3 regions of the Halanaerobium saccharolyticum subsp. saccharolyticum DSM 6643 genome follow, and region 3 is predicted to be linked to each of the others. Evidence: riboswitches for the same ligand, from Rfam matches in the RefSeq annotation. Region 3 holds a riboswitch; each other region holds the start of a gene.

Region 1 (2,333 bases), 130 kb from region 3:
AGGTAACCGAATACTGGTGAATACTGCCTTCAGCTACCTCTTTTAATGATTCTTTCAATTCCTCTGGTGGATCAAAGTCTGGAAATCCCTGAGACAGATTTATTGCCTCATATTTATTAGCTATCCGGGTCATCCTCCTGATAACTGAATCACTAAATTGATCTATTTTTTTGTTTAGTTCTGGCATATCAAAACTCCTTTTTTATATTTCACTGGTATTTGTAATTATTAAAATGCTGGTATAACTGCACCATCAAATTCTTGATTTATAAAAGTACGAACTTCTTCAGATTGATAAGCTTCCACAAATTTATTAATTAAAACATTATTTTCATCTTCAGGCCTTACTGCCACTATACAAACATAAGGTGAGTCAGCATCTTCAATATATATAGAATCTTCTTTAGGATTCATTCCAAGATCGAGGGCATAATTTGAATTAACAGCAGCTGCTGCTACATCAGGTATAACTCTAGCGGTTTGAGCAGCTTCAACTTCATGAAATTTCAAATTACGGGGATTAGCTTCAATATCCAAAATAGTCGCATTAATTCCGACTGAATCATTTATTTTTATTAAGCCAGCTTTTTCAAACAAAAGTAAGGCTCTACCACCATTTGTTGGATCATTTGGGATTGCTATAGTAGAATTTTGTGGAATTTCACTTAATGATTCATATTTATCAGAATAAATAGCAATCGGAATTACAATAGTTTTTGCTGCTGAAACTAAGTCTAGATTTCGATCAGATTTAAATCGTTGAAAATATGGTAAATGCTGAAAAGTATTTGCGTCCAAACTGCCATCTGCAAGTGCTAAATTGGGAGTTACATAATCAGTAAATTCCACAATTTCAAGTTCTATATTTTCTTCTGCAAGGACAGGCTTTACAGCCTCTAATATTTGAGCAAAAGGACCTGCAGTTGCTCCAACTTTCAACACTGAAGCTGACGCCATTACTGTATTCGCTGCTAAAAATAAATATAAAGCCACTGCTAAAACTACTCCACTACTAATTAAAATTGATTTTATTGTTTTTTTCATAATTTAAATTCTCCTCTACTTTTTTAATATTAATAATTTTTTTGTTTCACAATTTGAATAAAATTTTCTTTAACTTTTTGCTTTTCACCTCCTACTGATAAATCATTATTTTAAAAAAATATCAATATATAAAAATAAAACCACTCTTACTATATAACAGCAAAAGTGGTAAAAAATAAACCCTCCTGAGAGGGTTTCTATATTCCTCTCATCTGTCATTTCTTTGAAATGCAGGATTTAGCACCTTACCTTATTGGTAGGTTGCCGGGTTTCAAAGGGCCAGTCCCTCCACCACTCTTGATGAATTATTAAATTTTATTTTTTACTAGTATTTGATTATAGAGAATATCATCTTATTTTTATTTTGTCAAATTTATAAGCCCATTAATTCTTTATATTTTAATCCGAATCATACAGGCACTCATTCAATTTACAGCCTTCAGCTATTATTTTTTTTATGCTCAAGCAGCCACATTTTCCGCCAGATTCCTGCCCCATAACCGCCTACCTCACCACTGCTTGCAGTTACTCGGTGACAGGGGACAATAACTGGAATACTGTTTTTATTATTTGCATTACCCACTGCTGCTTTATTATTATCTATTGCTTCTGCAACCTCTTTATACGAAAAAGTATTCCCATAGGGTATTTCTAAAAGCTGTTCCCAGACACTTTTTTGAAAATCTGTACCTTCTAACTTAAGAGGTAGTTTGAATTCTTTTCTCTCTCCCATAAAGTATTCATCCAGCTTATCTTTTGCTTTTAAATAATTCACTTCTTTGTTTTTAATATTTAATGTTTTTTCCATAATTATAAATCTCTCAATTAAAAAATATAATTTTTAATACCTATTTATTAAATTTTAACATTTACACTGTTTTTAAACAACTATATTTAACACAAAAAACCTGTTTAACCACAGCTGAAATTAAAACTGCAGTAAAACAGGTAAATATAAACTATTTCTTAAATTAAATGCTTTCTATTACTCTTTCAAGTCTTGACTTTATTTCTTGAGCGATTTCATTGACTTTTTTGTTCTCAGACATCCCCAGTGCCTTTTCTGGATCAATTGCTGCAACTTTTATTTCTTGTTTATCATTTTCAAAAATAATAACATTACAGGGAAGCAGGAGTCCCAGTTCTGATTCTTCTCCTATTCCTTCAAAAGCAAAGGCAGGATTACAAGCTTCAAGTATTAGATAGTTATTCATATCTTTATCTAGCTTTTCTTTAAAGGTCTTTTTCATATCAATTTCTGCAAGTACCCCAAAACCTTCTTCTTTTAA
Region 2 (2,333 bases), on a different contig from region 3:
TTTCTAAAATAGCATTATCTGTAACTCTACCCATAAAAGGAATCGCTGCCAACGAAAGTGGAACTACTGCCGCATTAGTTCCAATAGAAGTCCCGACAATTATTCGGGTTAAAGGAATTACAGCAACCATTAGAATAATAAATGGAATTGAGCGACCAATATTAATAACACTATCTAAAATAAAATTGAAAGGCTTATTCGGCAGTATATGTCCTGGCCTGGTAATAGTGGTTAAAACTCCCAATGGGATTCCACCAACTATAGCAAAAAATAAAGACATCCCAACCATATATAATGTTTCCAAAAGACCACTAATCATTAAATCATTATACCTAGCTAAATCCGTAATAAAATCAAACATCTTCTAACACCTCAACTCTTAAATCCTTACTTCTTAAATAAGCAATACTCTCTTCTACATTTGTTAACTGTCCCTCTAAATCTAAAACTAAAGTTCCAAATGGTACGCCCTGGATCTCATCGATATTACCATATAATATGTTGGCATCTACAGAATAATGTTTTACAAGATCCGAAATGTGAGGATCATGAGTTGTTTCTCCAACAAAAGAAATCCTAACCAATTCTCCAGGTCTTTTCTTTTTTATATGTTTAATAATTCTTTCTGGCAAATCAAAATCAATTACAGAACTAATAAACTTTTTTGTCAGAGGCTGCTGGGGGCTGGAGAAAATATCAATTATTTTTCCCTCTTCGATAATCTTTCCAGCTTCTAAAACAGCAACTCGATCACAAATATCTTTGATCACACCCATTTCATGAGTAATTAAAATAATTGTTAAATTCATCTCATCCCTGATTTTAGCTAAAAGTTCTAGTACAGCTTTTGTACTTTCTGGATCTAATGAAGAAGTTGCCTCATCTGACAATAATAAATCAGGGTTATTAGCCAGCGCTCTTGCAATACCTACTCGCTGCTTCTGCCCTCCAGACAACTGAGCTGGATAGTGATCTGTTCTGTCTGATAAGCCTACAAGTTCAATTAATTCTTTTGCTTTTTCTTGCCTTTTCTTTTTACCCACACCTGCAATCTCTAACGGAAAGGCCACATTACCCAAAACTGTCCGAGATGATAAAAGATTAAAATGCTGAAAAATCATCCCAATTTTTTGCCTGGCTGCTCTTAAATTTTGTGAACTTAATTCAGTTAAATCTGTACCATTAATGTTAATAGTACCAGCAGTAGGCTTTTCTAAAAGATTAAGCATTCTAATTAAAGTGCTTTTGCCTGCTCCACTTGGTCCTATCATTCCAAATATTTCACCATCAGCAACTTCTAAATTTAAACCATTAATTGCTTCTACTTTGCCTTGAGCTGCATGATAATGTTTAGTTAAATTATCAATTTTTATCAATACTAATCACCCTCTAAAAATAATAAACTGCTCCAAATATCAAGAGCAGTTAGAAATGAAAAAAATCCTCGTGAGAGGATTTAATTGCCTCTCATCTATCATTCCTTTCCGGAATGCTGGAATTAGCACCTTACTAAAGATTTTAAGTAGGTTGCCGGGTATCACAGGGCCAGTCCCTCCACCGCTCTTGATGATTTTTATTTTCTTTTTAAGTTATTTAGTAGTTTATCACTCAATTTTAAATCTGTCAAGGATTATTTTTTCGGCACCGGGCACTTGGAAATTATTTCTAAGTACCCGGTACCCTAGATTGGTTACCCTAAATCACTTCTACATTTTTGCGCATTTGTATCCCAGAACCACCTTTTTTACTTTCAACACCTGTAAAATCCAATCTTGTTTCAGGAAGTTCATATAAAAATCTGGAAGGAATAATCTGCTTATATTGTCCTTGTTCATTTGAAAGTTTCTGCTTAGAAAAAGAAATGAAGAGCAATTTTTCTGCTCTTGTCATTGCCACGTAAAATAATCTTCTTTCTTCCTCAACAGCATAAGGATTTAAACCAGCTGCCTTCTCTTCTAAACTTTTCAAATGTGGAAAAACTTCTTCTTCAGCCCCAATAATAAAAACTACCGGAAATTCTAATCCTTTAGCTGAATGAGCTGTCATAACTTTTACTTTTTCTTGATTATCTTCTGTAATATCTTTATCAGCAATTAATTTATTAATTAATAAGTAATCATAAAGACCGCGGCCTGGATTGTTTTTTTGAAAATCAGCCATATCTTCCAAAAACATATTCATATATTTTTTTCTCCCCTCTGGATCATCCAGCTCAGCCAGTACATTCTGATCAAAATCAACCCGCTCATAAAGTTCTATTGCCTTTTTATGCATTGGCATTTTTTCTTCACGCAGATCAAAAATACTATCGATTACCCGCCGCTGAAATTCAA
Region 3 (2,333 bases):
TTTGTATTTTAATAGGCATTTTCTACCACTCCTAATATTACTTTAAATATTTTTTAAGAGAAAACCCCTAAAACTATGAGGCTTTCCCTTCTAAATATCATTATTAGTTATATTCATTATTTATTAGCCGCTGTTAATGCTTGATCTAAGTCATTTTTAATATCTTCAAAGGCTTCTATTCCAATTGAGAGCCTTATTAATTCAGGTGAAATTCCAGTTTTCTTTAAATCTTCTTCATTTAACTGCTGATGAGTAGTACTTGCTGGATGAATAGCTAAAGATTTAGTATCCCCAACATTAGCAAGATGCAGGAATAATTCTAACTGATTAATAAACTTCTCAGCTGCAGCTTTCCCTCCCTTGATCCCAAAAGCTATCATTCCCCCACTGCCATTATTAAGGTACTTTTTAGCATTTTGAGCTGATTTATGATTTGATAAACCTGGATAACTAACCCATTCTACTCGATCATCGGCTTCTAAAAATTCTGCTGCAGCCTGTGCATTTTGCGAATGCTGTTTCATTCTTAAAGCTAGGGTTTCTAAACCATTAATAGTTAAAAATGAATTAAAAGGACTAGGAGAGCTGCCTAAATCTCTTAAAAGCTGAACTCTGGCCTTAGTTATAAAGGCTGCTTTTCCAAATTCTTCTTTAAATTTAACTCCATGATAACTTGGATCTGGCTCTATAAGTTCGGGAAATCTACCTGTAGCCCAATCAAAATTACCACTATCTACTATTATCCCTCCAATAGAATTGCCATGTCCAGATATATACTTCGTCGTTGAATGAACTACTATATCCGCACCATATTCAAAAGGTTTACAAAGATATGGAGAAGCAAATGTATTATCAACTATTAATGGTATTCCTGCTTGATGAGCAATTTTAGCCAATTTCTCAAAATCAGGTACAACTAAAGATGGGTTACCAATTGTTTCAATATACAATGCTTTTGTTTTTTCATTAATTGCATTTTTAAAACTGTCTGGATCCTCAGAATCTACAAAACTTACGTCGATACCCATATTTTTAAATCTATGTTTAAATAGATTATGGGTTCCCCCATAAATAGAACTACCGCTTACAATGTGGTCTCCATTTTTACAAATTGTTAAAAGTGCTATAACTTCTGCAGCCTGACCTGAAGAAACTGCCAGTGCTCCTACTCCTCCTTCTAAGGCTGAAATCCTTTTTTCTAAAACAGTATTGCTTGGGTTTTGAATTCTACTATAGATATCGCCTTCTTCTTTTAAAGCAAATAAATCTGCTGCATGTTTAGTGCTCTCAAATAAATAAGATGTTGTTTGGTAAATAGGAACTGCTGCCGCTTTTCTGTTTTTATTCGCATCATAACCTGCATGTAATGCTAAACTCTCAAATTTTAATGTCATTAAATTTCCTCCTCAAATTTTCGCTACTCAAATTTAAATTTTAAAATAATATTTCTGCTCTGCTTCTCTTCTTCGTATTGTCAAAAAATCTTTTAAATATAAAATAAAAATTAATAACAAATAAAAAAATCCCACTTCCTAAGTAAATATAGGAGTGGGTAATATATTTGCTCCTTATCTATCAGGAATCTTCCTGCTGGAATTAGCACCGGACAGATTTAACTGCTGGTTGCTGGGCTTCAAAGGGCCAGTCCCTCCACCGCTCTGGATAAGTTTTATTATTTTTTTATAACTCTAACATAAATTTATAATCTTGTCAAGAAAGAAATATAAATTAAATCTTCCCGTTTTTATTTCTTTTTTCGCTGCCGTGAACTTTTAATACCTAAAGATTTTCTGTATTTAGCAACTGTTCTTCGCGAAATATCTAAGCCATATTTGTCAACAAATAATTGTGCAAGTTTACTATCGCTAAGCGGATGAGATTTGTCTTCAGCTTCAATTTCTTCACTCAACATTGCTTTAATACTTACAGAAGAAACTCCATCAATTCCACTATTAAAGAAGAATTTCAAACTAAAAACTCCATGAGGAGTCTGTATATATTTAGCAGTTGTTGCCCGACTAACTGTTGATTCATGCATTTCAATTTCCTCAGCAACTTCTTCCATTGTTAATATTTTTAAATCTTTTAAACCATTTTCAAAAAAATCAATTTGTTTTTTTAAAATAGCTTTAGCAATTTTTCTGATAGTATTCTTTCGCTGTTCAATGCTTTTAATTAGCCAGATAGCAGATTGATATTTTTCTTTTAAATAATCACTAATTTTATCGTCATCCTGGTTTTTGAGTAAATTATAATAATATGAACTTATAGTAACAGTAGGATAAGCAGTATTTTTTTCTTCTATATAAAATTCTCCATCTTCTTTTTTAACT

The links. Region 3 has a riboswitch for S-adenosylmethionine ahead of HSACCH_RS02785 (O-acetylhomoserine aminocarboxypropyltransferase/cysteine synthase family protein). Riboswitches for the same ligand answer to the same signal wherever they lie in the genome.
Region 1: it holds a riboswitch for S-adenosylmethionine, as region 3 does, so the genes downstream of both, HSACCH_RS02180 (MetQ/NlpA family ABC transporter substrate-binding protein) here and HSACCH_RS02785 (O-acetylhomoserine aminocarboxypropyltransferase/cysteine synthase family protein) in region 3, are expected to answer to the same signal.
Region 2: it holds a riboswitch for S-adenosylmethionine, as region 3 does, so the genes downstream of both, HSACCH_RS09655 (methionine ABC transporter ATP-binding protein) here and HSACCH_RS02785 (O-acetylhomoserine aminocarboxypropyltransferase/cysteine synthase family protein) in region 3, are expected to answer to the same signal.

What each region holds. Positions count from the first base shown of each region.
Region 1 is NZ_CAUI01000005.1:366,818-369,150, reverse strand. It holds gene HSACCH_RS02185 (pyridoxal phosphate-dependent aminotransferase) at 1-187, opposite strand, end outside; gene HSACCH_RS02180 (MetQ/NlpA family ABC transporter substrate-binding protein) at 229-1,044, opposite strand; SAM riboswitch class I at 1,250-1,351, opposite strand; gene HSACCH_RS02175 (methylated-DNA--[protein]-cysteine S-methyltransferase) at 1,484-1,852, opposite strand; gene HSACCH_RS02170 (DUF302 domain-containing protein) at 2,016-2,333, opposite strand, start outside.
Region 2 is NZ_CAUI01000021.1:260,916-263,248, reverse strand. It holds gene HSACCH_RS09660 (methionine ABC transporter permease) at 1-361, opposite strand, end outside; gene HSACCH_RS09655 (methionine ABC transporter ATP-binding protein) at 354-1,376, opposite strand; SAM riboswitch class I at 1,465-1,573, opposite strand; gene HSACCH_RS09650 (ATP-dependent helicase) at 1,696-2,333, opposite strand, start outside.
Region 3 is NZ_CAUI01000005.1:494,399-496,731, reverse strand. It holds gene metA (homoserine O-acetyltransferase MetA) at 1-19, opposite strand, end outside; gene HSACCH_RS02785 (O-acetylhomoserine aminocarboxypropyltransferase/cysteine synthase family protein) at 117-1,394, opposite strand; SAM riboswitch class I at 1,566-1,669, opposite strand; gene HSACCH_RS02780 (RNA polymerase factor sigma-54) at 1,745-2,333, opposite strand, start outside.